4 regions of the Sutcliffiella sp. NPDC057660 genome follow, and region 4 is predicted to be linked to each of the others. Evidence: riboswitches for the same ligand, from Rfam matches in the RefSeq annotation. Region 4 holds a riboswitch; each other region holds the start of a gene.
What was found. A riboswitch is a leader RNA that binds a small molecule or an ion and turns the genes downstream of it on or off. The one in region 4 is predicted to bind S-adenosylmethionine.
Positions count from the first base shown of each region.

Region 1: it holds a riboswitch for S-adenosylmethionine, as region 4 does, so the genes downstream of both, ACFVAD_RS21430 (carboxymuconolactone decarboxylase family protein) here and mtnK (S-methyl-5-thioribose kinase) in region 4, are expected to answer to the same signal.
Region 2: it holds a riboswitch for S-adenosylmethionine, as region 4 does, so the genes downstream of both, ACFVAD_RS10660 (iron-containing alcohol dehydrogenase family protein) here and mtnK (S-methyl-5-thioribose kinase) in region 4, are expected to answer to the same signal.
Region 3: it holds a riboswitch for S-adenosylmethionine, as region 4 does, so the genes downstream of both, ACFVAD_RS08120 (sugar ABC transporter substrate-binding protein) here and mtnK (S-methyl-5-thioribose kinase) in region 4, are expected to answer to the same signal.

Region 1 is NZ_JBHVHV010000022.1:60,891-68,321, forward strand. It holds gene ACFVAD_RS21410 (serine hydrolase domain-containing protein) at 1-992, shown strand, start outside; gene ACFVAD_RS21415 (SDH family Clp fold serine proteinase) at 1,039-1,848, opposite strand; gene ACFVAD_RS21420 (class I SAM-dependent methyltransferase) at 2,220-2,981, shown strand; gene ACFVAD_RS21425 (zinc ribbon domain-containing protein) at 3,026-3,232, opposite strand; SAM riboswitch class I at 3,424-3,529, shown strand; gene ACFVAD_RS21430 (carboxymuconolactone decarboxylase family protein) at 3,670-4,239, shown strand; gene ACFVAD_RS21435 (ABC transporter permease subunit) at 4,254-5,075, shown strand; gene ACFVAD_RS21440 (ATP-binding cassette domain-containing protein) at 5,075-5,794, shown strand; gene ACFVAD_RS21445 (aliphatic sulfonate ABC transporter substrate-binding protein) at 5,797-6,786, shown strand; gene ACFVAD_RS21450 (MerR family transcriptional regulator) at 6,831-7,431, opposite strand, start outside.
Region 2 is NZ_JBHVHV010000008.1:83,729-91,159, reverse strand. It holds gene ACFVAD_RS10670 (methionine ABC transporter ATP-binding protein) at 1-213, opposite strand, end outside; gene ACFVAD_RS10665 (MetQ/NlpA family ABC transporter substrate-binding protein) at 289-1,104, opposite strand; gene ACFVAD_RS10660 (iron-containing alcohol dehydrogenase family protein) at 1,106-2,194, opposite strand; SAM riboswitch class I at 2,279-2,388, opposite strand; gene argH (argininosuccinate lyase) at 2,766-4,139, opposite strand; gene ACFVAD_RS10650 (argininosuccinate synthase) at 4,171-5,385, opposite strand; gene argF (ornithine carbamoyltransferase) at 5,453-6,427, opposite strand; gene carB (carbamoyl-phosphate synthase (glutamine-hydrolyzing) large subunit) at 6,412-7,431, opposite strand, start outside.
Region 3 is NZ_JBHVHV010000006.1:124,765-132,195, reverse strand. It holds gene ACFVAD_RS08130 (ABC transporter permease) at 1-956, opposite strand, end outside; gene ACFVAD_RS08125 (sugar ABC transporter ATP-binding protein) at 958-2,457, opposite strand; gene ACFVAD_RS08120 (sugar ABC transporter substrate-binding protein) at 2,779-3,897, opposite strand; SAM riboswitch class I at 4,012-4,119, opposite strand; gene ACFVAD_RS08115 (aminotransferase-like domain-containing protein) at 4,343-5,524, shown strand; gene ACFVAD_RS08110 (ABC transporter ATP-binding protein) at 5,757-6,449, shown strand; gene ACFVAD_RS08105 (ABC transporter permease) at 6,446-7,431, shown strand, end outside.
Region 4 is NZ_JBHVHV010000003.1:32,073-39,503, forward strand. It holds gene ACFVAD_RS03395 (PAS domain S-box protein) at 1-1,136, shown strand, start outside; gene ACFVAD_RS03400 (methylated-DNA--[protein]-cysteine S-methyltransferase) at 1,162-1,647, shown strand; gene ACFVAD_RS03405 (DUF2087 domain-containing protein) at 1,948-2,526, shown strand; gene mtnA (S-methyl-5-thioribose-1-phosphate isomerase) at 2,567-3,613, opposite strand; gene mtnK (S-methyl-5-thioribose kinase) at 3,620-4,810, opposite strand; SAM riboswitch class I at 4,907-5,063, opposite strand; gene cspD (cold-shock protein CspD) at 5,409-5,606, shown strand; gene ACFVAD_RS03425 (carbon-nitrogen family hydrolase) at 6,909-7,431, opposite strand, start outside.

The sequences.
Region 1 (7,431 bases), on a different contig from region 4:
TGATAGAGGAAAAAGCCAGGGAAATTGATTTTTCTGGTGTAGTATGGATGCAGGACAAAAATGGAGATGTATATAGTTCTGCCTACGGATATTCCAATCGGTCTGATAGATTGCCAAATAAGGTGGAAACCAGGTTCGGGATTGCTTCGGGCTGCAAGCTTTTTACCGCCATTGCAATCGGACGGCTGGTACAGGAAGGGAAGCTGGGTTTCGAGACGAAAATCAGTGATGTTCTAGAGTACGATTTTCCTGAATTTGATAAGAGTGTGACCGTTCATCACCTGTTAACCCATACCTCAGGAATACCGGATTATTTTGACGAAGAGGTAATGGAGGATTATGAGGATCTGTGGAAAAGCAGGCCCATGTATCAAATAAAGCAATTGGAAGATTTTTTGCCAATGTTCCAGCAGGGTAAAATGATGTTTCCGCCTGGTGAGAGATTCCATTACAATAATGCCGGATTTGTTTTATTGGGCATGGTGGTTGAACGCGTCACCGGTGAAAGCTTTACGCATTATGTCGAGGAGAATGTATTTCTTCCTTGTGAAATGAAGGGCTCAGGATATTTCTCCTTCGATCAATTACCTGCCGACACTGCGACAGGCTATATAGACAACGAAGATGGAACCTGGAGAAGCAATATCTATTCAGTACCTATCAAAGGTGGAGCGGATGGCGGTGCTTATGTAACAGCACCAGATATGGGGAAGTTTTGGACAGCCTTAATGGGACGGAAATTATTGAATGAAGAAATCACAAGCCGGCTTTTGACCCCGCATGTAGAGGTGGGGGCAGATAGATATTATGGGTACGGTATCTGGATCGACAAACGAAACGATAGCATATATAAGTATCATGTTATGGGATATGACCCCGGTGTAAGCTTTGCCTCTGGTTACTATCCGGCTACAGGTAACATATTGGTTATTCCATCGAATAAAGGTGTAGGGCCACATAAGTTGATGGCTGTCATTGAAAAAAATTTGTGAAAATAAAGAAAGGCATGTCTCCCAAGCTGACATGCCTTTCTTTTCATCAGGATAATAGTTTCGCCTTCGTAAACCTCTCATTTTCATCTATCCAACCCTCATATTCCTTGGTGTTGATACAGACTGTCTTTCCGTATTCATTCGATTGAATAAGCGCCTTCACCTTTCCTCGTTTATTTTCATGGTTATTCAGATCGAGTTCCTTAGAAATGTCCTCAAAAATAGATAAGATCAGATTTTCTTCCGCTTTGGTGGGATGGATAACGTTAAGTCCTATGCGTTTTACCTCATCCCTATAGAATCGAAAGTTATGATGGGTATTGGATTCCAGGAAATGATGGATGATTTCTTCCGGTGGACGGCTGCTGCGGGTGCCAAGCAGGTGAGGGGCATACGTCCTTATCTGTGAGACGGTTCTTTCCGCATGTCCGATCAGTAAGGGGTGGACCTGACTTTCAATAAGCGCATGTAACGACTGTGTTTGATCATTAGTGGACATGTTCGAATTTTCATGAGCAATGGACTTAAAATAGTTCATATCGCGCCAGCTAATATTCATGCCATCGTTAATACGTTCATTCCGGACAGATGGATCAAACGGGCTTAAAGATGCCTGTTTGGTCATGAGCAGTTGGCTTGCACCAAGTGACAGTAGTGTTCCTGCACTATGGGCTACATTCGGGATGATAATCTCAAACTCTTTGAAATACTGCTTGATCAGATTCACTATATTAAATGCCGTGGTAGTATCCCCGCCGCCAGTTCGCAAAAATAGAGATAGCCGTTCCGATTCATCCATAGCCTCGAGATGCCTAGCCAGCGGCTCCAGGACATCTTCATAAATACCGCTAACCATCACGAGGATGCTTGTGCCCCGCTAGCTTTCCAAGGATTTGATATATTGTGATCTCATTGTTTTTCCCCCATTAAAAAGTGCTTGTTCGAATTTCCGGATAGTACCTGTATATGTTGAAAAAGTAAAATGTAGAACTTTTTCAATACTATTAATATCGTCAAATTTCCAGATAGCTAAAACATCGAAATATGGTAATATTTACAGAATAGGTACAGTAAGCGGCAGAAAACATTCGAAAGTTTTGATAGGATTAGGAGAAAAAAGAAAGGACTGCAGAATATGAATCTATTGGAGCATGATATATAAGACCGTTCTCGCGGACCTCCGGCGGGCAATCCTACACAAAGCATAATAAAATTGGAGGTAATCGCATGTTAAATGACAAATCATTCATCCACTATTTAAAAGAGGCCGAACAGGATTTTTCGGGTTGGGATTTTTCTTATGTGACGGATACAGGACGCATGGCTGCAAGCCTACTATCCTGGTCTTACGGCAGCATGGCGAAAAAGCTGATCACAGAAGCGACAAGCTTGCTCGATATGGGAACAGGGGGCGGAGAGCTTCTTGCCAAACTCCAGCCGTTTCCACAATCCGTGTTCGCAACGGAAGGTTACAAACCCAATTTTCCCATCGCCACAAAGCGGCTAGGCCCATTGGGAGTAACCGTGGTCGAGATAGAGGAGGACAATCTCCTCCCTTTTGCAAAAGGTCAGTTCGACCTCATCATCAACAAACATGAAGCCTATTCTGCACCCGAGGTAAGAAGGGTCATCTCGGACAGAGGGATTTTTCTGACGCAGCAGGTCGGAGGGGCGGATTGTGCCGAAATCAATGAAGCGCTCGGGATACCGTTGAACGACGAGTATCTCCACTGGCAGCTGGACTTCGCTAAAAGAGAGCTTGAGGAGAATGGTTTTCGTATAACTTTATTCAAAGAGGAATCGCCTATCCAGCGTTTTTATGACGTGGGGTCATTGGTTTATTATTTGAAGGCCATTCCTTGGCAGCTACCGGACTTTGAGGTTGTTAAATATAAGGAACAGCTTTATAGCATCCACCGCAGCATCGAGTCAAAGGGTTATTTTGATGTCACGCAGCAGCGGTTCATCATAAAAGCTGAAGCAATCTAAGAGGAGGGCGTCTCCATTGTTTGGGACGCCCTCTTTAAAGAAACTCACCCACCAAAAAAGAAATCCAACACATTCGAAGCTGTGGAAGTGTCCTTATTATAGAATTCCGAGTAGCCGCAGTTCTTGCAGAATACGACGATGAAGCGGTTATGCTGGATATCGAACATTTTGGAAAGCCCTGTTCCGGTTGTGGCGATTTCTTTTGTTCCTGCGTTGGTGGATCCGCATTTGATACAGCCTTTTTCTTTCATGTAAAATTCCCCCTTAAATAGTTTTCCTTCTACTAGTAGTTAGTACGCAGAGAGTGGAAGGAGGTTTCGTACTGAAATGATAAATAGTTATAAAAATTGAAAAAGTTCTTGTGAAGTAAATAAATACCTGTTAAGCTAATAAACAATTAAACTTACCTGTTAACTACGAATTAAATTAAATTATGATTTACTTCTTATTAAGAGAGGTGGAGGGTCTGGCCCTGCGAAACCTCAGCAACCGCAATCGAATGATTGAATGGTGCTAATTCCAACAGAGCATGCTCTGGAAGATGAGAAGGGGATTTTTTTGATAAACCCTCTTCTTATTTATTGGAAGGGGGTTTTTTTATTGGGGGGAATAGTGCATATCTTAAACCAACCAAACATATAAGTTTAATTATATTTTGATGCTCGAAAAAATGGAGGGGGAAAACAATTTGTCAACATATCAAGAGGTTCGCAGGAATCTAGGAGAGGCTCTGAAAAAAGCGCCGAAACCATTCAGAAAATACCGCAATTTTGCAGATGAAGTATGGTCTGAAGGTTCACTTGATTCAAAGACCAAGGAAATCATTGCGGTAGCAGTAACTCATGTAACAAAATGCAGCTATTGTGTGGATTATCACACAAAAAAAGCCAAAGAGGCAGGAGCCTGTGTAGAAGAACTGGTGGAGGCTGCGGTACTATCGGCATCGATACAGGCAAATCCTTTACTCGACGATGAAGAGAACATTCGAGTGTTTTCTTCCAAAAGTGCAGAAGAGTTCTTTACATATCCAATAACCGAGGATTGTTTTCACCTGGATAGAAAAACGAAGATCTTAATAGGGTTATCCATCAGCTACGCCTTGAATAACCGCTACAGTATCTCGTTGTTCAGGGAGCAGGCAGTAAATTGGTCCATCAGCGAAGAGGAAATCAAGGAAACAAGCAGTATTGCATCCGCCCTGTTAGCAGGTGCAGCTATCAGGCACATCGATGAAGTATTGCTTGCTTATGGTGAATAACAGGAGGAATTCAAATGTGGAAAGGAAAGAATAATAGATTTGTGAATCATGTTCTCCCCTGGCTGGTCCCAATCATCTTTATCGGAGTGTGGCAGGTGCTCGGGCAGGCAGGTTATATCGCCAAGAACTTTTTGCCAACCCCATTAAGTGTGGTAGAAGGAGCAATCAGGCTCACCAGGTCAGGTGATCTTTTCGATTACATAGCGGTGAGTACAGGAAGGGCATTGATAGGGTTTTTGATAGGAGGCTCGATTGGGTTTGTACTTGGTCTGGTGAATGGAACCTTCTTGATTTTTGAAAGACTGTTCGATACTTCCATCCAAATGATCCGTACCATTCCCCACTTGGCTTTGATCCCATTGGTCATCATCTGGTATGGGATCGGGGAGGAGGCCAAAATATTCCTGGTAGCCCTTGGTGTCGCTTTTCCCATTTATTTGAATACCTTCCATGGAATCAAAAACGTGGATAAGGGACTGCTTGAAATGGGACGCATCTACCGTCTTAAGCCATTGCAGCTGTTCACGAACATCATTCTACCAGGAGCATTGCCTTCGATACTGGTTGGAGTGAGATATGCCCTGGGGATCATGTGGATGTCGCTGATTGTGGCGGAGACGATCGGTTCTGATTCCGGAATCGGCTATATGGCAACCTCGGCAAGGGAATTTGTGCAGATGGACATTGTGATATTGAGTATCATTTTATATGCGTTGTTAGGGAAGCTGTCAGACTACATCGCGACCATACTTGAACGAAGGTGGCTGCAATGGCATCCCAATTTCTTCAAAAGCAAGAAACGTTCGACAAGAAAGTTGAAAAGGAGAGCGTTATAGTGGCAGGAGTAGAGATCAATATTAAAAATCTGGACAAAAGCTTTGGTTCGTTGAAAGTGCTGCAGAATATCGATTTCCATGTGAAAGCAGGAGAGTTTGTAGCCATTGTGGGTAAGAGCGGCTGTGGGAAGAGCACCCTCCTTCGAACGATAGCGGGATTGGAGAGCATAACAGGGGGAGTCATCACCTTCAACAGCAAAGAGGTAAAAGGAGTGCAGGAAACAACAAGAATGATGTTCCAGGATGCGAGGTTGCTCCCATGGAAAGACGTGCTGACCAACGTCAGGGTAGGAAATTCCGATCGCACCAAAGCGGAGCAGGCTTTGGGCAATGTTGGCCTGCTTGAAAAAAGCAGCGAGTGGCCAGGGGTTTTATCCGGCGGACAGAAGCAGAGGGTATCACTTGCACGGGCTTTGGCAGGAGATCCGGATCTGATTCTATTTGATGAACCGCTGGGTGCACTGGATGCCTTAACAAGAATTGAAATGCAATCACTGATTGAACAGCTTTGGAAGCAGCAGCGCTTCACCTCGATATTGGTGACACATGATGTCAGTGAAGCGATCATTCTCGCTGACCGGGTCGTCCTGATAGAAGATGGAGGGATCTCCTTGGATGTGAAAATTGATTTGCAGCGTCCCCGTGTAAAGGATGCGAGGTTTACAGATTACGAGAACATGATTCTTGAAAGAATTTTGGATAAGGGAGAAGGAGTGTAGAGATGAAGAGAATTTTATTAGCAATAATTGCGATTGCAAGCTTATTGGTAGCAGCAGCGTGTGGTTCCTCGGACAGTACGGGAGGGGATGCATCTGGTGCAGGGAAAAAGGTGATCATCGGCTATCAAAAAGGCAACACGCTGAACATTCTTAAAGCAAGGGGGAATCTGGATGACAGACTGAAGGAAGAGGGCTATGAAGTAGAATGGAAGGTCTTTACCATCGGAACAGCCTTGCTGGAAGCATTGCATGCAGGGCATATAGATTTCGGCCATGCTTCAGATGCGAATAGTGTCTTTTCCCAAGCAGGTGGAAAGCCGATTCAATATGCAGCTTCCGAAACGCCCTATCCTAAAGGGGTCGCCCTTGTAGCGAAGAAGGATTCAGGACTTGAGAGTGTTACAGATTTGAAAGGTAAAAAAGTAGGCGTGACAAAAGGCGGGAACATGCATTATCTTTTGCTGAAGGCACTGGAGAAAGAGGGATTGTCGGAAAGTGATGTAGATGTTGTCTACTATGCGGACGCCGCTGAAGGATCAGCCGCTTTTTCATCCGATAAGATCGATGTCCTGGGAACATGGGATCCTTATCTATCCATTGTTGAAAGTTTGTTTGATACAAGAACAATTGTGAATGGAGAAGGGTTAACGGAGAATAGAACCTTCTATTTCGGTTCTGAAGAGATTTTGGAAAACAATCCGGAGCTTGTGAAAATCATTTTGGAAGAATTGGAGAAATCCAACCAATGGGCAAACAAAAACAAAAAAGAGGTAGCCGAAATTCTTGCGAAAGAGCTTAATCTCGATGAAAAACCATTGATTAACGCAAATGAAAGAAGGGACTTCGGCGTATTGAAAGTGGACGAAAACGCCATAAAGGTTCAACAGGATCTGGCGGACACCTTCCACGGAATCGAACTGTTCCCGAACGGAATAGAGATATCGGATGCAGTGGAACTTAATCCGGATTGGCTCCCGGAAGGAATAGAATAAACAAGAACAAAGAACCCACTGAATGTTCAGTGGGTTCGTTCTTGTTATTCAATCGGCACCTGCAGCTCAGTCACATACTCACTCGTATCCTCCGTCACCCAGTCCCCTTTATGATAGATCTCCCGCACAGGACCACTCACGCTGTAGCGGTTCTCCGCAATCCACTCAAACAAGGCACGCGATGTTTCTCCAATAGTGGAAAAAGGTCCTTTATGCACCACACAAGCCATTTTTTCCACGGCAGGCAGTTCGTGCACTTTCACGGTCGCATTTCCGGGTATCACCTTCGTGATCGGCTCTGCAACCTCCAAATCGATTGCAGAATCAGTATGAACATACAAACCTGAATGGTAAATCGTCATACAAGGTATGGTCCGCTTGGCTTCTGAACGGTCAATGTGATCGTTTACCTGTCCCCACAGCCTTTCGCAAAATGCATCAAAGCTCTCTTCTTTAAACTCTTCCCTGATGGACGCCACTAATATCGGCTCCACTTTTTTAATTGAGATGTCATTCATCATCGGTACCCCTCCGTTTTTTATGAGAAAAATGTTGGTACGGAGACGTTCGAGTCTGTTGGTTTCCTGTTCGAGCTGTTTTTCCAGGGATTCGGCTTTCGATTCGAGCATAGGGATGAGTTCCTTG
Region 2 (7,431 bases), on a different contig from region 4:
AGAAGTCAATTCAAGCCCGTCAACAAAAACCTTTCCTTTTGTTGGTTTTTCCAGAAGATTGACACAACGGATCAGGGTGCTTTTTCCCGCTCCACTGTAGCCGATTACACCAAAAATCTCGCCTTGCTGCACCTCCAACGAAACATTTTTCAAAGCCTCGATGCTGGATTTCTTGGAGACAAAGCTTTTGGAGATGTTATCGAGTCTAATCATTATGTATCCCTCCATTTTCTGAATAAATATTGTAGAAAGCCGCACCAATGGCGGCTTTCCTAAGTTTTGCTTTTATTACCATGATGGAACAACAGAACCTTCAAAAGTTTCATCGATAAACTGTTTCACTTCATCAGAATGATAAGCTTTAATCAGCTTTTTCAATACTGGATCATCCTTGTTCTCCGTGCGGACGACCAATGTATTTACCCAAGGAGAGTCTCCTGGTTCAATGAAAATGGAATCTTTGGTTGGAACAAATCCAAATTCCACCGCAAAGTTTGTGTTGATAGCAGCAGCTGCCAGTTCTTCGAGTTGACGTGGAATCTGGGAAGCCTCCAATTCAATGAATTCCAGGTTTTTCTCATTTTCCTCTATATCCTTTAAGGTTGCATTTGCACCAGCGCCTTCTTTTAATTTGATCAAACCTGCCAATTCAAACAGTTGCAAGGAACGAGCCCCATTAGTTGGGTCATTTGGCAAACCGACCTTATCGCCATCTTTCAGATCTTTAACATCTTTGATGCCTGTAGAATATATGCCCATCGGGAAGTTAACTGTTGTCGCTACATCTGTTAAGTCCAATCCGCGGTCCTTTTTGAACTGCTCCAGATAAGGCTTATGCTGGAAGCTGTTTACATCCAGGTCTCCCTCGTCCAACGCGACATTCGGCATTACATATTCAGTGAAAACCTCGATTTCTATATCCAATCCATCCTTTGCCGCGACTTCCTTCACTTTTTCCAATATCTGCTCGTGAGGTCCCGCTGTAACCCCGACAACCAGCTTATCTTCACTCAGGGCCTCACTCCCCCCTGATTCACTGCTCCCACATGCAGTAATAACTGATAATAATAGTGCTGTTACCAAAAATCCTAATATTTTCTTCATCCTACTCTCTCCCTTTTCCAATTATCTTTTCGATTACTTCAAATGCTTCCAAAATATCAGATGCTTCATATTCCCTTTTCATAAAGTGGATCGACTCTGAAGGAAGCAGGGTATTATTGGCGATTTTTTCTAGAGTCTCCCTATCATTGATGGAAAGGCCAAGATCGTGGAGCCTCATTGGAAGACCTGTTTTTTCAAAAAATGCAGCAAGTTTGGTGATTTCCTCTACTTTACCTTCCAATGCCAGTTGAACGAGTATTCCATATGCTACTTTCTCTCCATGAAGAAGATGATGGGTGGAGGGAATTTTCGTCAGTGCATTATGTACAGAATGTGCGGCTGCTATCCTTCCATAGTAATCTGCATAGCCACCTACCATTCCACCGAGCATAATGATGGCGTCGGTGACAGCTCGGAAACTGGATGTGAGCGTTCCCTTCTCCATATCAGCAAGAGCTTGAATTCCTTCTTCCAATATAATTTTTTTACAAAGCTCGGCTGATTGCAGCCCAATTTGCACTGGTACTGGAATGGTATTGAGGTCGTAAATAAGGCTCTCCGCCTCATACCATTTAGCAAGTGTATCCCCGATGCCAGCCTTGAAAAACTGTATTGGTGCTTTGAGCAAAATCTCAGGTTCCACCAAGACCATAAGCGTACTTTTAGGAAAAATGGTATACCGCTTAAACTGGCCACTCTCCGAATAGAAAACACTTAGTGGGGTCCAAGCGGCACATGTGGAAGCGACTGTAGGAACCAGAACAACTTCCACTCGCATTTCGTAGGCCAACGCTTTAGAAAGATCTAACACTTTTCCTCCGCCCAACCCGATAATGATGTCCGCATCCCATGATTCTGCAGTTTTTCTTAACCGTCTGACTTCCTCATCCGAACATTCTCCACTGTAGTGTTCAAAGTGCACCTGTAGGGATCCGAAATCAGGAAGATAAGATTTCACGGCATGCAGTGATTTTGTTCCATGTACGATGAAGACTCTTTGAAACCCATTTGAGTCTAAAAATTCAGGAAGTTTTCCAAGTACTCCCACCTCCGATTGATAGATAGCCGGTGCACCTTGTACGTTGATCATTTCATTCCTCCCTCCCAGTGTTGTAATACAACAAAAAATCCTCCCTTGAAAACAAGAGAGGATGAGAAAACTAAAAATCGTCCTCTCTTATCTTCCAGAACATTGTTGTTCTGCAGGAATTAGCACCTTTTCTAGCGTTCTAGAAAGGTTGCTGGGCGTCATAGGGCCAGTCCCTCTGCCACTCTTGATAAGAGTTGTAATTTTTGAAACTATTGAATTTTTAAAAGATTAAAGTTAGTATATGTTGCTGAAAAGCTTCTGTCAATAAGTTTTTTGAAATAATAAAATGTAAGCGTTTTACTACGCTAATCTTGTAAATAGATTGTCACCTTTGAACACCGCTGTTGATTTCCGCACTAGGCGCAGCGACCCAAGGGGCGGTGCTGGAGCCTCCTCGGCTTCGCCTGTGGGGTCTCCAGTCTACCGCTATCTCCCGCAGGAGTCTTCGCCTATTGCTCCAATCAACAGCTAGATTCTTAAAACCTACACTAGAAATTAACAAGGCCTGCTTAATAAAAGCAGAAAGTTAATAAATATAGTTGAAGTTTTCCTGTGCGCCAAGAAACTCCAATTAGTCGATAAATTGCTCGGCGAAGGACAGTTGGTTTTTTACTTGTTGGAATCCTGTGCCGCCTTGGCTGTTTCTGGCTCCTACTACATTTTTGGGCTGTAGGATTTCATAGATGTCTTCTTTGAATAACGGGGAAAATTGTTGATATTCCTCGATGGTCAAGCCTAATAGGAACTTTTGGTTGTTTATGGCATACAGGACTATTTTTCCGATTATTTCATGTGCCTGTCTGAATGGCAGCCCCTTTGTTACAAGGTAATCTGCAATATCTGTTGCATTGGAGAAATCCTGTGATACAGCTTGGTGCATCTTATCTTTGTTGACAGTCATGGTAAGGATCATCGGGGCAAGAAGGCGCAATGAGCCGTCGAGTGTTGCCACTGTATCGAACATCCCTTCCTTGTCTTCCTGCATGTCTTTGTTGTAGGCAAGCGGCAGCCCCTTCAAAACAGTCAGCAGACCTACGAGGTTGCCATATACTCTGCCGGTTTTGGCACGGAGAAGCTCCGGGACATCTGGATTTTTCTTTTGAGGCATAATACTAGATCCCGTGCAAAAGGCATCGTCTAGTTCAATGAATTGAAACTCCTGACTCGACCAGATGACAAGCTCCTCTGAAAGACGTGAAATATGTGTCATGATCAGTGAAGCGTGTGACAGGAACTCGACGATAAAATCCCTGTCGCTGACTGCATCCATGCTGTTCGGATAAACCATATCAAACCCTAATAATTCTGCGGTCTGCTGTCTATCGATCGGAAAGGTTGTTCCAGCAAGTGCGCCGGCACCAAGTGGCGACCAGTTTATGCGTTTCAAGCTGTCCTGCAATCTTTCTTTGTCACGTTCAAGCATCCAAAAATATGCTAGAAGATGGTGAGCAAATGAAATAGGCTGTGCTCGCTGAAGATGTGTGTAGCCTGGCAGAATGGTGTCAATATGATCCTTTGCCTGATTCATTATCGCTTTTTGCACGTCGTTCAAAAGTCCAATGATCGATTTCGTCTGCTTGCGAAGATACAGATGCATATCTGTCGCGACTTGATCATTACGGCTTCGTCCTGTATGAAGCTTTCCTCCAACAGGTCCTATCTCATCTATCAGCAGCTTTTCAATGTTCATGTGAATATCCTCATGCTCCACAAGAAACTCTACATTTCCATTGTTAATTTTTTGCTGTATCGTCAATAGTCCCTCTTTGATTGTATTTGCGTCCTCAATGGCGATTATTCCGCAGTCCCCGAGCATCTGCACATGTGCGATACTGCCTTCGATGTCTTCACTTGCCAACTCTTTATCGAAAGTAATAGAGGCAGTGAATTCTTCTACTAGCTTGTCGGTTTCCTTGGTGAATCTTCCGCCCCATAGTTTAGACATAGGATGATAGCCTCCATTTCCAAAAATAAGTTTAATAGCTTGCTACTTTTTCTTTTTTATGAATTTCCGCATACACCTTGGTAGGCAGGCCCCAAAGCTTGATAAATCCTACTGCAGCGTTATGGTCGAACATGTCCCCTTTTGAATAGGTGGCCAGTTCCTCATTGTATAAGCTGTTTTCGGATTGACGACCGACTACTGTATGGTTTCCTTTTTGGAGCTTTACGCGGATTTTTCCGCTTACATGCTTCTGGGTTTCCTCAACGAAAGCTTGCAGCGCACCCACTAATGGGGAATACCATAATCCTTCGTAAATCACTTTTGCCATTTGCTGATCGATGGAGGTTTTGAATTGGGTCACTTCTCTAGGCAATGTCAAAAACTCCAATTCCTTATGTGCCTGAATCAGAATAAGCGCAGCGGGATTCTCGTAGACCTCACGGGATTTGATTCCCACAAGACGATTTTCGATGTGGTCGATACGGCCCACTCCATGCTTTCCACCTATTTCATTCAATTCTTCAATCAAGGGTACAAGGTCCATACTCTTATCATTAAGTGCTACAGGAACGCCATTTTCAAATGTTATCTCAAGGTATTCCGGCTGATCTGGAGTCAATTCAATCGGATTGGTCCATGCAAATGCAGCTTCGGGTGCTTCATTCCATGGATTTTCCAAAACACCTGCTTCGCAAGCTCTTCCCCAAATGTTCGCATCAATGGAAAATGGATTATCCAAATCTACCGGAATCGGAATATCATGCTTCATTGCATATTCGATTTCCTCATCACGTGTCATACCCCATTCCCGTACCGGTGCAATTACTTTCAAGTTAGGGTTAAGCGCCTGAATGCTTACCTCAAAGCGGACCTGATCATTCCCTTTCCCGGTACAACCATGTGCAACGGCTACCGCTCCCTCCTGTTCAGCCACTTCCACCAACAGCTTGGAGATCAAGGGGCGTGAGAGTGCTGAGGATAGTGGGTATTTCCCTTCATACATGGCATTCGCTTTAAGTGCCGGAACAATATATTCCTTCGCAAGCAGTTCTTTTGCATCAACCATGATTGCTTTGATAGCTCCTACGTCCAGTGCCTTCTGCTGAATTGAGGCAAGGTCCTTCCCTTCTCCTACATCCAGTCCGAGCGCAATAACATCGTATCCATACTTCTCTTGCAGCCATTTAACGGAAACGGAGGTATCAAGACCTCCGGAATATGCTAATACCACTTTTTCTTTAGCCAAATCATTCGTCCTCCCTAGAATAAAAATCTATCTTGTTGTATTTTTATACATTATATCGTAAAAAAAATCATCTTTCCAGTAATAGTTTCAAAATCGCCTTTTGGGCATGCAGGCGGTTTTCTGCTTCATCAAATACGACAGAATGCGGACCATCAATAATGGACGCTGTCACTTCTTCTCCTCTATGTGCAGGCAAACAATGAAGGAAAATATAATCTTTGTCGGCAAGTTTGCAAAGATCTTCATTTACCTGATAGGGAGAGAATGCTGCCAAGCGATCTGCTGTTTCATTTTCCTGTCCCATGCTGGTCCAGACATCAGTTACAACCACATCAGCACCTTTTATCATGGCTTTGGGATCTGTCGTACATTCTACCTTTGAACCGGTGAATTTGGCCTCTTCCTTCACAGATTCCATGATGGCATGATTAGGTTCGTAACCTGAGGGAGTTGCAATGGAAATATCCATGCCCACTTTAACTGCGCCTTCCAATAGGGAATGGCACATATTGTTGTTACCGTCACCCAAATAGCACATCTTCAGGCCTTTCAATCTCCCTTTATGCTCAAGTATGGTCAATAGATCTGCCATTACCTGTGCCGGATGGTGGGTATCTGTCAAGCCGTTGATGACAGGGACAGTCGAATGCTCTGCAAATTCTTCAATCGATTCATGTTCAAAAGTTCGTATCATAAGTCCGTCTACATAACGAGAAAGCACTTTGGCAGTATCGTGGATGGTTTCCCCACGGCCTATCTGGATGTCTTTTGAGCTTAGGAATATCGCATTGCCTCCAAGCTGGAGCATTCCAACCTCAAAGGATACACGGGTTCTTGTGGAGGATTTATCAAAAATCATCCCTAATACCTTGCCTTGCAAGTAAGGGTGAGCAACACCAGATTTTTGCATACTTTTAATTTCGATTGCTTCTTCCAACATGATCATTATTTCGTCGGATGAAAATGATCCCAGGGTTAAAAAATCTTTTTTTGATAGTTTTTTAGTTTTTTGTTTCGAATCCCATTTTAGTACACTTTGCATAAATATTCAACCACCTTTTTATTCTTACTTAAATAATTTTCCATGTGGGCATAATTGGGCTTAACTGTTCCACTTAACGCAGCAGCCATTTTCGCTGTATCCAGACTGGTGAAGATCGAGATGCCATATCTTGTGAATAAGGCCCGATAATGCAACCCGTTTCGGTTTTTATCCCTTCCCTTTGTTGGAATGATAATTCCTGCAGCACACGTCCCGGATTGGATGAATTCAGCCATGCTAACTTTTGTAATTTCCTCTACTTCGACTATTCCTTCTGATTTCAGATATTGATAGGTTCCTTGGGTCGCGGCTATTTTAAATTTCATTTCTACTAATTTCCTGATAAGTGGAAGGGCAGCCTGTTTTTCCCGATCTGAAAAGGAGCAGAAAATCTTGTTTGCTTTCTGGTTCGGTACGAATGGACTGTTCTTTCCTTGGAAGAACGCCTTGGAAAGTGCTTCTTCTACAGTTGATCCCAGGCCGATTACCTCTCCTGTCGATTTCATTTCGGGTCCAAGTACATGATCTACGCCTTTTAATTTTGTCACGGAAAAAACAGGCGCTTTGACAGTGAAGAAATCCGGTTCCTTTTTTAATCCTTTATCTATAAGCTTCTGGCCAAGCATGGCGTTTACCGCCAGCTCAATCATCGGCACCCCTGTCACTTTACTTACGATCGGTACAGTACGGGAAGCGCGCGGATTTACTTCCAAAACGTATACATTGTTTTCCTGAATAACAAATTGGATATTGGCAATTCCTATAATCTTGGCACTTCTACAAATCTTTTCTGTATATGCCAGCAAAGTTGCTTTTATAGTTTCCGAAAGTGTAATGGGAGGAAATACCGCTACGCTGTCCCCGGAATGCACACCAGCTTTTTCAATATGCTCAAATATTGCAGGAACGAATATCTCCTTACCATCCGACACTACATCAAGCTCACATTCCATCCCTGGTACAAATTCATCTACTAGCAATGGCCAGCTTCTGCCATCACCCAT
Region 3 (7,431 bases), on a different contig from region 4:
CCGAGTGCCAGAGCCAGTACGCCGCCTTTGACGATGTCCATGGCGTAGTAGGGGACGGACATCATGACGAGGCCGTTTTGGAGGACGCCGATGAGTACGGCTCCGATGAAGGTTCCGAAGGCGTTGGGTTTGCCTGCGCCTAATACGGAGAAGCCGATGAAGGCTGCGGCAACGGAATCCATGAGATAGGGTGCGCCTGCATTGATTTCAGCTGTCATGATCCTTGATGCCAGGACGATTCCGCCAATGGAGGCAAAAAGGGCTGACATCAGGTAGGCTACCGTTTTGTATTTGTTCACGGGAATCCCTGAGAGCTTGGCGGCTTCCGCATTCCCGCCGATCACATACATGTACCTGCCGTGCTTCGTGTATGTTAAAAAGACATGTACGAAGAGTACAACGATGCCCATGATAAGAATAATCCAGGGAACTTGGCCAATTTTACTGAAAAGCGGGCTGATCAGTCCTTCGGAGAAGTTCCCATCAGGCATGATCATGTTTTGAGAGATTGCCGCGCCTCTCGTATATGTAAGGGCAATTCCTTGAATGATGAACATCATTGCAAGCGTGAGGAGCATATCCGGAATCTTCACTTTCACGATCAGCAGGGAATTCAATAGCCCAACAATCAAAGAAGCCGCGATGGCTGCCATGATTGCAATGAAAGTATTCTGTGAAAACCATACAAACATGGAGATCACGATTGCGTTTGACAGGGAGGCGACAGAGCCGACCGATAAATCGAAACCATTCACAGCGAGTGAAACGGTAATGCCAATGGCAATCATCGTTACGATTGAAATGGATCGAAGAATGCTGATGATGTTGTTGCCTTGGATAAATGACGGATTTGCCATGGTAAAGACGGCAATCAACACGAAAATGGTCAGGATGGTGCCATATTTATATAAAAATTGAAACAAAGAGTTCGAACTGAGTGATGTGGTACCCTGCATGTTACTTTCCTCCTGCTGAGTAATATAGGATTTCTTCTTCATTGGTCTCTGATGTGTTAAGCTCCCGTGAAACCTCGCCATCATACAAGACATACACACGGCTGGTGATCCCCATTATCTCGGATGTTTCCGAGGATGCGTAAAGAACCGCTTTTCCGCGCCTTGCCAGATCGGCAATCAATTCGTATATATCCTTTTTTGCCCCAACATCGACTCCCTTGGTCGGTTCATCGAAAATATAGACATCAGCGTCAGTGATCAGCCACTTTCCGATCGCTATTTTCTGTTGATTTCCGCCGGAAAGATGCTGGGCAATGGCATCTGGGGAGGGGGTTTTGATTCCCAGACTCGTAATGAGTTCGGTGGCTATTTTCTTTTCCTTTTTCCGATCTAAAAAGCTGAAAAAAGAAGTGAATGTGTTCAAGGAAGCAGCCGTTAGGTTCGTCGTAACCGTTTCAGCCACAAGGATCCCTTCTTTTCTTCTTTCTTCCGGAACGAGTGCTATTCCCTTTTTCACCGCTTCATGAGGGCTTTTGAGTTGAACCTTTTTCCCTTTGATGAAAATGTCACCGGATGTAATGTCCGATAGACCGAACAGCGTCTTGCAGAGCTCTGTTTTGCCCGCTCCAACGAGCCCAGCGATACCTATGATTTCGCCCTCTGAGACTTTGATGGAAAGGTTATTCAGTTTAGTAGAATCAGAGAGATTGCTCACTTCCAGCACGGTCTGCCCAACCATGGATGGTTGTTCCGGGAATTGTTCCTCCAGCTTCTTGCCAAGCATCTGTTCCACCACGCTATTTTGAGTAGTAGCCGAGGTCACTTCCTTGGACACAAGCTTTCCATTTCGCATTACGGTGATCTCTTCGCAGAGTTCGAAAATTTCAGGCAGCCGATGAGAAATAAAGATGATGCCAACGTTTTGATTCTTTAAGTCTTCTATAATACGGAAAAGCTCCTTCGTCTCCGTCTGGCTTAATGGGGCTGTAGGTTCATCCAGAACCAAGAAGCGGCAATCCGTCGCGATGGACTTTGCGATCAGCACCATTTGTTTTTCCGCGAGAGTCAGTTCTCTGACAAGCCTTCTGGTGGATAGCCTGATGTTCAGCTTTTCCAGCACAAGGGATGCTTCCGTATGCAGCCCTCTCCAATCGATGAACTGCCTATTCTCACGGACTGTTTTTCCAAGCATGATATTTTCCCCGACCGTCAAATAGGAGACTAGTGCGGTATCCACTTCCTGATAGACCGTCTGGATGCCAAAGTCCTGTGCATCCTTTGGCGTGCGGATGGGAAGGAGATTTCCGTCAAGCGCAATTTGGCCGGTATAGTGACTGTAGGCTCCGGAGAGAACCTTCATCAGTGTGGACTTTCCTGCACCATTGGCTCCGATCAAGGCATGTACCTTACCGGTTTCCGCTGTGAAATCGACCTGACTTAATGCTTTCACTCCCGGGAATTCGATGGAGATGTTAGTCATTTGAAGTACCTGGGTGGGCATGTTGAGTCCTCCTTTCATAAAAGTAGTAAGTGAATAACGGTAGTTGTTAGAATGATTGGTAATTGTGTTAGAATGTTTGACGAAGTTGTTAGAATGGTGGCTAACTGTGTTAGAATGATTGGATTTTCTGTTAGAATGATGAAAAAAACTGTTAGAATGACCCGATTTTCCTTGTTGATATTGCTACCGTTAAGTTTGAATTCCAGCAAACTTCCCAATTCTTCTACCAAACACCAAGCTTTTTCTTGTAAACCCTTCTAATTTCCAAGAAAAGCTGCCCAAAAGTCAGATGATGACTTTACGGACAGCCCGTTCACTATGCTACTTCTGATAATGCTCCTTCAGTACCTTCATCCAGTCCTCTTCAAATGCGGAGGAGGTTCCCCAGCCTTCAATGATATCTGCGAGATTCACCATATTGACGGCTTGATCCGATTTGCGAAGCTCCTCTTGGGAAATGAGGGAGGCCTCAAGGTCATAGGTTTCCGGCGTTTCCTCGCCGGCCAGCTTCTTTGCAAGCAGTCGCAGGTTGACGGCACCAATCAGTTTCGGATCAACTGCCGCTGTGTATTTCCATGGGCTTTTTTCTGCCTGGATTTCCTGAAGATCGGCATTGGATACATCGATTCCATAGATCTTGATCTCGTCACGTCCTGCTTCCTGGATCGCGCGTGCCGCACCGATTGCGAAGGCATCCCATGTTGCGAAGATGGCGTCGATTTCACCTTTTTTATGCTTATTCAGCATTGCAGCTACGGCATTCTGGGTCTGAACGGATGTATCAGCAGCTGCCACACCGAATCGCTCCACTTCCTTGATGCCGGGATTGCCAGAAAGCGTGTCCTTATAGACTGCGTTCCGTCTTACCATTGGAGGAAAACCGTCCACCCAAAGGTAAACAATATTTGCTTCCCCATTAAAATCCTTCACCAACTGATCAAGTGCCAATTTCGCAAGTGCTTCATCGTCCTGAGAGGTCTGGGTCACTCCTGCTACAGTTCCGACATCCGGATTGGAGTCAAACGTTACGACGCTCTTGCCTGCTTCCACAAGCTTCTTTACTCCTTCTACAGTCGCGGCATCGTCCCCGTGGGAAAGGATGACCCCATCATAATCCTGAGTGACAGCCTGCTCGATTGCATCGTGGAACTTGGCGCTGTCCCCGTTTGCGGTGAATACATCCACTTCAAAACCGAGTGCTTCCCCTTCCTGCTTGGCACCTGCAAGGAATTGAGCGGTATGATCATCGCCGCCGATTTTGCGGATAACCTTGATCTTCGCACCTTCCCCATCTGCAAAGCGCTCCGGTACATTTTCAAAGGAAACCTTTTCCTTGGCTCCTGCAGTCTGTCCGGAATTCCCGGAGGAACATCCTGTTAAAAGTAGTGATAATGATAGTGTTGCGGCAAAAAATGATTTCACAATTGTTTTCTTCTTCATGTTCATGACTCCCCTTTAGGTTTTTCTATTTTTGGCCAGGGAGGAATTCTACAAAATAAAAAAACCTCCCTGAAAAGAGAGGTTTCACCGCAATATATATATCGGGATGCTCCTCTCTCATCTTTCAGAACACAGATATGTCCTGCAGGATTTAGCACCAATTCCATATGGAACGGTTGCCGGGCATCATAGGGCCAGTCCCTCCGCCACTCTCGATAAGAGAATACAACGTATATTCTATTAAAAAATTTCTAATTATCACTTTAATTGGTTGAAGCAATAATGTCAAGAATTTATTTTTCCGAAAATTTGGAGAAACCAAGGGAATTCAGCATTTAATCTGCAAAAAATAAACAAGAATTACTGGAACTGATCAGGGAAGAAGTTTAAAATCAATATAAATGAGTGGGGACAAGGGACCTGTCCCCGGAAAGGAATGGTGAACATGGACGCTGAATCCTTTTTCTCCAATAATATAAAAGCTGCACTGAAGAATAGTCCGCCTGGTGAGTGGATGCCAAATATTCCGGAGAACTGTATTCGGCTGAATTCCGGCTATCCTGCACCAGAGCTTATTCCTGATCAGGAGCTGAAGGCGGCGGTAGCGCGCCTCCTTAATGAGGAGCGGGATTTGCCTCTTCACTATCTAGGAAGTCCGCGTATCGATAAGCTGAAGGAGCAGATTCAAGATAGATTGGCGGAGCGTGGAATGCGTGTTTCCAAAGAGGAGCTATTGATCACTTCCGGTGCATGCCAGGCGATTGATTTGGTTGCCCGGATTCTCCTTGACGAGGAAGCTGTGGTTGCAATGGAAGCACCAACCTATATGGAGGCTTTGGAAATCTTCCAGAACTACACAGATCATTACATCTCCATTCCGGTTGATGAGCAGGGTCTTCAGACTGATCTACTCGAAAAAGAGCTGGCAGAAAGAAAACAGAGCGGCCTCGCTTTGCCGCGTTTCCTATACACTATCCCGACCTTTCAAAATCCTACTGGGACCACACTGACTTTAGAACGGAGAAAGCATCTGCTGGAGCTTGCATCCTCCTACAATTTCCTCATCATCGAGGACGATGCCTATGGGGAGCTTGCATTCAACGAAAGCCCCGCAACATTGAAGTCGATGGATAAAGAGGGACGGGTGCTTCATATCGGTTCCCTCTCCAAGGTCGTGGCACCTGGCATGCGGATCGGGTGGGTAGCAGCAGCGCATGATTTCATTACAGCTCAATGGTGGTTCAAAAAAGACCTCGATCATCCGTTTTCCCATAGCACGATGGCAGCTTTTCTGGAAAACACCGACTTCGAGAAGAGACTGGATATTTTGAAGGGCACTTATTCCGCAAAATGTGGGGCAATGCTCTCTGCCCTAAAGGAGAATATGCCAGAATCCGTTACATGGTATGTGCCTGAAGGAGGTTACTTTGCCTGGGTGAAGATCCCCGGAGCCGATACCGCGGAAATGCTGTCAGATGCCATGGCAGAAGGGGTGGCATACATCCCTGGAAAGCATTTTTTCCTTGATCAGGCAGAAGGAAAAGAGTACCTCCGTCTCTCATTCAGCTATGCTGGGGAAAAAGAGATAGCGGAAGGGATCAGGCGACTCGCCAAGGTAGTCAAGTAGATTGCAATAATAGAAAATGGACCGTCCGAAAAGTGGATTGCTGACTTTTCGGGCGTTTTTTTTGTCCATATTTTAATAGATTAGTCCGGCAAGCATAGTTACTTATTTTTTGAATATTAAGTATTTTATTTACAAATGTCAATCGCGTTATATATAGTAATTAATATAGGTAATAATTTGAATTTATGGAAAAAGGAGTTTCAACTTCATTTCTGGATAAAAGGAGGATCAAATGATCACACAAATAACATGCAAGGGACTCGAAAAGTCTTATAAGGGGGATGGCACAAAAACGATTGCGCTGAAAAGCACGGATTTAACTTTTCAAAAGGGGGAAATCACAGCAATCATCGGGCCATCAGGTTCTGGTAAGTCCACCCTTTTAAGCTTGCTTGGCACTTTGGACACGCCTTCAAAGGGGCAGATAACCTATGATGGAGAGGAAATTTTATCTAAACGAAAAAGCCTCATTGCAGATTTCCGCTTCCAGGAAATTGGGTTTATCTTTCAACAGTTTCATCTTTTGCCTACACTAACCGCCTTGGAAAATGTGATGACTCCTTTGTTTTCAAGAAAGGTCCCGTACAATAAACTTCATCGTGCCAAGGAGGTACTTGAACAGGTAGGCCTGGGGGACAAAGACGATTCCCTTCCTTCGCAATTATCGGGAGGCCAGCAGCAGCGCGTGGCCATTGCCAGGGCGATCGTCCATAAGCCGAGCTGGTTACTGGCAGATGAGCCTACAGGTAATCTGGACACGGAAACCGGGGAACGGATCTATGATTTATTGAAAGAACTGAATGCAAAAGAAAACTGTGGCATCGTTTTTGTGACACATGATTCGGCACTTGCTGCAAAAGCAGACCGGATCATTACGATGAAGGATGGAGCAGTAATTTCTGATTTGATGGGGAGCACGCCATGATTCGTTTCATATGGCAGAATTGGTGGAGAAGAAAGGAACGACTCATTCTACTGATCATCGGGGCATTCACTATCAGTGCGGGACTTACTTATCTTATCGGGCTATCGGAGACGAATAAAGGGACGATTGTCGATACGCTGCAACAGCGCTGGTCGGCGTCCTATGATATTGTCGTCAGGCCGGCAGGGACACAAAGTATTACAGAGGATAAGAAGCTGTTGGAACCAAATTATTTAAGCGGGCTAAATGGCGGAATAAGCATGGAGCAGTATGAAACAATCAAGGGTATTGCCGGAGTGGAGGTTGCAGCTCCGATAGCAATGATCGGTTATGCCGACTATCAGGTGACATTCGGGTATGTTGTTTTGCCCGACGATGGCATTTACAGAAGAATAAACGCTACTACCGTGGATAATGGTTTGAGTGAAGAAACGTCTGCATATCGCAACTATTTTCCTCAAAATATCTGGGACATCAACGATAAAGGGCCGGAGTATGGAGTCGGTGCCCCTCATTTGGATCTAACTGTATATTCCTATTCGCTCCTGGCTGGAATAGACCCTGAACAGGAAGCCAAGCTAGTCGGGCTGGATGGGGCGATAATGGATCTGGGCAAGAGCAGGTATTTTGAAAATGGTGATGTGCATGCATTCAATGAACAGGGTAATTATCACGAATTTCCCATTATCGTAAATCAGAAAGCCTTTGTCGATAAGGTTGAAAGCATTACGTTTGAGCGATTAGATTTACAGATCAATCATGAAAATGCAGATGAAGTGATGGAAATGGTGAAGGAAAAAGGAGGGGCCAAGTACCTCGACACCCTTGAGGGAGATGCTGTCCAGACTTTTTCCTATACGGGAGAAGAGACGTTTCATTCATTTGTCAGTAAAATGACTGGTGTGGATTGGAAAAGCGGGCAACTTGACACGGAAATGGTCCACCAGGCAAATAACGACCTTACTTCCATCGTTTTCAGGCC
Region 4 (7,431 bases):
TCTTGGAATTTACAGCTAATAAGGGCATCATTGACGGATATAATATGATCATTTTCAGGAATGTCAGTGAGCGAAGAAAAATGGAAAAGGATCTTCGCGAGAGTGAACAGAAATTCCGCAAGATTTTCAATAACGCGATGGATGGCATTATCCTTTGGGATGATTCCTGCACAATCATTGATGCAAATCCGAATGCCAGCAAGATCTTTGAGCTTTCGCGGGAAGAGTTGATGGCACAATGCCTGAAGCAGTATATTCCGATGGAACAGATAGAAGAAATGAAGCATCTATGGGATCAGTGTGAAGAAAATGAAGAGTTGAGTGGAGAACTGTGCCATGATTATGGTAAAGGTCCGCGTATTTTTGAGTTCTCGGCAAAAAAGAATGTAGTGGAAGGTCTTCATATGACCATTTTCAGGAATATTACTGAGAAACGTGAAATGGAAGACCAACTCCGCAAATCAGATACACTGACTGTGGTGGGCGAGCTTGCGGCTGGCATCGCACATGAAATAAGGAACCCCATGACAGCATTAAAAGGATTTATCCAGCTACTGCAAAATAGTATGGAAGACGGTCAGTATGCCATGTACTTTGATGTCATTACATCAGAACTAAAACGGATCGAGTCGATCATTACGGAATTCCTGGTTCTTGCAAAACCACAAGCCATTTCCTATCAGCAAAAGAGCGTGGTCAAAATTATGCAGGATACCCTGGATCTCTTAAGTGCACAGGCTGCACTTGAAAATGTCCAGTTCGCAAGCTTCAATGAAGAAGAGTTACCGGACGTCTATTGTGAACCAAATCAATTAAAACAGGTTTTTATCAATATTCTTAAAAATGCCATAGAGGTAATGCCAAAGGGTGGGACGGTTACTGTAAACCTTCAGCAATTGGAAAGCAGGCACCTCTTGATCTCCATCAAAGATGAGGGGTTGGGCATTCCAGGAGACAAAATTAAGAAACTTGGGGAACCTTTCTACACGACAAAAGACAGGGGAACAGGCCTGGGTCTTATGGTAAGCTATAAAATTGTGGAAGAGCATAATGGTACAATAGAGGTGGAAAGTGAATTGGGGAAGGGTACAACCTTCCATATCAAGCTGCCAATCACCCAAACCTTGAAAAGTTAAGTAAATTAAGACGAAGGAGATTTTCATGTATACCTATAAAAAGATGAATTCCCCGATTGGCCCATTATTCATTCTTTGTGATAATCAAAGCCTGGTTTCCATTCTGTTTGAAGAGAAGGAGTTAATTGAAAAATATCATTCAGCTAAGATGGATGAAGCTTCAGTACATGCTATGTGCGCATTGGTGGAGGAGCAATTAACCGAGTACTTTAATGGAGAAAGAATGGACTTCAGCATTCCAGTGAACTTGGAAGGCACTCCTTTTCAGATGGAAGTATGGGAAGCTCTAAGCAAAATTCCATATGGAACAGTAAAAAGCTATCAGGAAATTGCAGTGGAAATCAATCGTCCACTTGCTGTAAGGGCAGTCGGACAGGCAAACAGGAGAAATTCCTTGCCAATCATTATTCCATGCCATCGGGTGAACGGGAAGAATCAGGCGCTAGTCGGTTATGCCGGTGATAGGATAGGAATGAAAGAACAGCTATTAAAGTTAGAGGGTGTACGGTAGGGGGAAAGCCCCTATCGTATTTTTTTGTACAATCTTTATATAACCTGTATCAATTTTGTGAAAAACACATATTATTTACTAACACTAAAAAAGTTGCGTCGGTGCAAAAAAAGGGAGTGGAAGAAAGATGGGTAAAACAAATAAAATAGCCTTTTATACAAATGTATTATCTAAACTTCAAATAATCAGTGAACAGGAAAAAGAATTAATACTAAAGAATATGACAAAAAAAGGTTGAAAAACACATCAAATTCGATTATTATCTAATTAGATGGATATCAAATTGAAGAGGGTGTTTCTTTGCAGTTAAATAAGCTGGTCAGTTTTCATAAGGCGTTGGGAGATCAGACAAGGATTAAACTTCTCGTATTGCTTGCAGCCGAGCAGCCTTTAAGCGGACAAGTGCTGGCAGAAAAGTTGGGAGTCAGAGCACCGACCATTTCCCATCATATTGCAAAACTGAAGGAAGTAAGTGCCGTTTATGAACGAAGAGAAAAGAATACCATTTTTTATTTTCTGAATGAAAAATCATTGAAACAGCATTCGGAGGCGCTGTTTCATGTACTGAACAGGGGGAGAAGTGAGGTGGAGAACATGGAGAAGGATAAAGAAAAGACTCAAATACTACAAAATTTCTTATTGCCGAGCGGTTTGCTGAAGACTATTCCGGCACAGAGAAAAAAGAAGCTGATCATTTTTGAATATATCATCAAGGATCTGGAAATAGGAAAAAAATATACGGAAAAAGAGATTAACGAACATATCAGGCAATTCCATGAAGATTACGCAACAATCAGACGAGAATTCATCATCAACCATTATATGTATCGGGAAAATGGAATCTATGAATTGAATCCGAAAGAGATGTGGGCGAAATAAAGGACATGGCACATGAAAAATGTGCCATGTCCTTATTATTTCAGGTGAACAACTCTTTGATCTTCGAGCGATAATCTCCCTTAATGATGCCTTTTTCGGTAATGATGGCGGTAATGTATTCATTAGGTGTGACATCAAATGCGGGGTTGAAGACGGAAATCCCCTGAGGAGCCACCAACTGCCCTCCAATATGAGTCACTTCTTCGGAAGCTCTCTCTTCAATGATGATTTCCCTTCCCGTTTCCTTTGTCAGGTCAAAAGTGGATAGTGGGGCCGCAACATAGAATGGAATGTTAAATGCATTTGCCAAGATAGCAAGTCCGAATGTCCCAATTTTATTGGCGGTATCACCATTTGAAGTAATTCTGTCAGCACCAACAATAATGGCATTGATCCCTTTTGATTGGATGGTATGAGCAGCCATATTATCCGTAATCAGCGTAACATCCACACCAGCCTGCTGAAGCTCCCATGCCGTAAGCCTGGCACCCTGCAGAACCGGTCGTGTTTCGCATGCATAAACACTTAACGGAAAGTTCCTTTCTTTTGCAAGGTAGAAGGGGGAAAGGGCTGTTCCATATCTTGCCGTTGCAATGGATCCAGCGTTACATATCGTCAGCACTTTATCACCTTTATGGAATAGGCTTAGCGCATGCTCTCCGATCTCCCTGCAGGTTGCTTCATCTTCCATCTGGATATTGATAGCTTCGTGAATAAGAATCGTTTTCGCCTCATTCACAGAAGAAGCAGTTGTACAAACGGATAGAAGGCGCTCCAAAGCCCAGAACAGATTGACGGCAGTTGGTCTCGAGCTAGCCAGATAATCACTGTCCTTTTTTAGCCTAACCTGAAAATCAGTGATACTTGAAGAGTTGTAATCTTGAGCGGATAAGGCAAGTCCATAGGCTGCTGCAATGCCAATGGCAGGGGCTCCCCGTACTTTTAATGTCACGATTGCATCAAAAACATCCTGTAGGGTGCGAAGTTCTAGAAAAACGGTTTCCTGCGGCAATTTTTGCTGATCAAGTAATTGGATGTGGGTATCTTTCCATTCTACGGAAAGTGGTATGTTAGTCAGGGTAGTCATGGTGTTTTATTCTCCTCTTTTTGCTTTCTCCAATAAACGCTCCAAATCTTTTGTGCTGATAATGGTTGATTGCTGCAATATAAGTTGGCGCCCGAGTTCGATAGCAATCTTTTTACTAGCCAATCTTCTAGTTGAATCCTCGATACCATCCAGGTCTGCAACATGTGCCAAACCGATAGTGCGACGGATCAGTTCGCATCCGGCAAAGCCTATGGAATCTTTGAAATAATCCCTGAGAACATATTCGAGATACCCATCTGTTCTGGTGAAAGCTTCTACGCTTGAAGTCTGCCAAAGTGTAGTAAAGGTCTTCTCGAAAGTTTCCCAAACCTGATGAAGATGATAATGGATAATTTCATTGTTTTCTGTCCGTGTGATTGCCTGAAACAAAAGGTTGGCAAAAAATTGACCGATATCAAATCCAGCTGGTCCGAAGAAAGCGAACTCGGGATCAATCACTTTGGTGTCTGTTTCATTGGCAAAAATACTGCCTGTATGTAGATCCCCATGAAGCAGGGCTTCTCCATGTGTCAAGAACTTATACTTCAGTTTAGCAACTTCGAGTTTGAGAGAATCATCCTGCCAAAGTCCTTTAACCGTTCCTTTCAGTTCAGGTTCATAATCATTGGTCTCGCTATCATGGAAAGGGTCGGTGAAAACAAGATCTTCAGTAATTTTGCAGAGCTCAGGATTGCTGAAGGCTTGCTGCAATCTTTTTTTCACTTGCTGATTACAGCCGAAATCAGAAGTGAAAAATAAGGTTTTTGCCAAATATTCACCGATATGCTGTGATAATTTCGGGTAAGCTTTCCCTGCAATAAATCCGCTTCTCACAATGTCGAGATGGGAAAGATCCTCCATGATGGTTAACGCTTTGACTTCATCAGTATGGTGAACTTGCGGAACAAGCTCTGGAACTAATGGAATCGCATTTTTAAGATAGTTCCCCTCGATGGTTGCACGATGCAAGGTCAAAGGCCAGCTTTCCCCGACTACCTTGGCATATGGCAGGGCCTGTTTGATGATGAGCGCTTTATCGTTCTCATCCTGTATGTGAAAAACGAGGTTTAGATTTCCGTCTCCGATTTCCTTGCATCGAAGTTGATCGTGTTCCTGGAAGTATCCCAATTCCTTTATTAATTGAATGGCGGTAGTTTCCGTTAATGGCTCATAGCCTTCTTTTAGTGCAATTGTCATGTTTATTCCCCCATATTGTAAATTGTCAAAGGAGGGGCAGTGAAAAATAAAAGCCCCTTTCCATAAGAAAGAGGCTTGAAGATTTGATCTTCTCCCCTCTTATCTGCCAGAAATGATTTCTGCTGGAATTAGCACCGTGCCTTATGGGACTCAAGGTTCCGGCGTTAAAAGTTAACGCCCCGTCTCGCGACAGTATTACAGTCGGTTGCTGGGTTTCATCGGGCCAAATCCCTCCACCTGCTCTTGATAAGAGATCGTGAAAATATATCTCACGAATGTATTGAATTGTTGGAAAATTATCACTTGCTGAAAATAATACCAAGCCAAAAAGAGAATTGTCAACTACTTTTTTGGAGAAAGCTTTTGACTTTTTTTAGTATGGTTCGTAAAAATCGGTCGGGAAAGCTGATGTCTAACAACTAGAATAGTATGAATTCTTTGGATAAAACCTTGAAAAATAAATTGTCACCTGTTATTATTAAACTATTATTTTTGTTCGTCATGATGCAAAGTCAGAAACAAGTTTTCGTCTTGAAGTGGAATGTAGAGCAAGAATAGTAATATTATTTACGTGGGTAAACCACAAGGAGGAACAAACATGTTACAAGGTAAAGTAAAATGGTTCAATGCAGAAAAAGGTTTCGGTTTTATCGAAGTTGAAGGTCAAGATGATGTATTCGTACACTTCTCCGCTATCCAAGGCGAAGGCTTCAAAACTTTAGAAGAAGGTCAAGAAGTTTCTTTCGAAATCGTTGAAGGTGCTCGTGGACCTCAAGCTGCTAACGTTACAAAATAATGCTAGCCAAATAGAAAAGGATCCCAACTTGTTGGGGTCCTTTTTGTTTTGGGTTTTTATGGGTAGAATGTTTTCTAGCATTGAGAGTGTCGGTAGAATTTGGAGGGTATGATCAATTGGCTGATATCTGCCATAAAACAGCCGGTTGAGACCACGATAACGGGAAAATACAAGAATGATGGTCTCAAAAGGGCCGGTTGAGACCACGATAACGGGAAAATACAAGAATGGTGGTCACAAAAGGGCCGGTTGAGACCACGATAACGGAAAAATACAAGAATGGTGGTCTCAAAAGGGCCGGTTGAGACCACGTGAACGAGGAAATACAAGAATGGTGGTCACAAAACGTCCGGTTGAGACCACGATAACGGGGAAATACAAGAATCGTGGTCTCAAAAGGGCCGGTTGAGACCACGATAACGGGAAATACAAGAATGGTGGTCTCAAAACGTCCGGTTGAGACCACGTGAACGAGGAAATACAAGAATGGTGGTCACAAAAGGGCCGGTTGAGACCACGATAACGGGAAAATACAAGAATGATGGTCCCAAAACGTCCGGTTGAGACCACGATAACGGGGAAATACAAGAATGATGGTCTCAAAACGTCCGGTTGAGACCACGATAACGGGAAAATACAAGAATGATGGTCTCAAAAGGGCCGGTTGAGACCACGTAAACGGGGAAATACAAGAATGGTGGTCTCAAAACGTCCGGTTGAGACCGCGATAACGGGAAAATACAAGAATGATGGTCTCAAAACAGCCGGTTGAGACCACGATAACGGGAAATACAAGAATGATGGTCTCAAAACGTCCGGTTGAGACCACGATAACGGGGAAATACAAGAATGGTGGTCTCAAAACGTCCGGTTGAGACCGCGATAACGGGAAAATACAAGAATGGTGGTCTCAAAAGGGCCGGTTGAGACCACGATAACGGGAAAATACAAGAATGATGGTCTCAAAAGGGCCGGTTGAGACCACGATAACGGAAAAATACAAGAATGATGGTCTCAAAAGGGCCGGTTGAGACCACGATAACGGGGAAATACAAGAATGGTGGTCTCAAAAGGGCCGGTTGAGACCACGATAACGGGAAAATACAAGAATGGTGGTCACAAAAGGGCCGGTTGAGACCACGATAACGGGGAAATACAAGAATGGTGGTCTCAAAAGGGCCCTTTTGCTGAGGTCAGTATAAAAAAAGTTGTTAACCCCTTCTCCTTCCAAATCTCCAACTAAAATCTAAAAGCTAAAAAAATCCACCTTCAACAAAAAAGGTGGAGCCAAATAACAATATTTTAATAGTATTGCGGCCTTCTATCCTCAAAGATAGGAATCTGCTTTCTTACCTCATCAACCTTAGCCAGATCGATCGTGGCTGAGATGGTTTCAGCTCCTACTCCTGCTTCAGCAAGGATCTCTCCCCATGGATCGATAATCATGGAATGTCCTGCAAACTCATTTTTAGGGTCTGAGCCGGATCGGTTGCAGGCAATCACATAGCATTGGTTTTCAATCGCTCTTGCAATCAATAAAGTCCTCCAATGCGCGACTCTTGCCAATGGCCACTCCGCAACAACGAAGATGGCTTTGGCATTTTTCGTGGTATGCGCGCGGATCCACTCCGGAAACCTGATGTCGTAACAGATGAAGCCTGCGCAGTTTTCCCCATCAAGATTAAACATTCCATCTGTTTTTCCTGGCTGAAGGAAATGGTGTTCATCCATTAGGCGAAACAGATGCAATTTGCTGTATTCACCTGCAACCTCCCCGTCTTTATTAATTGTAAGCATCGTGTTGTAGATCCCTCGGTTGGTCTTT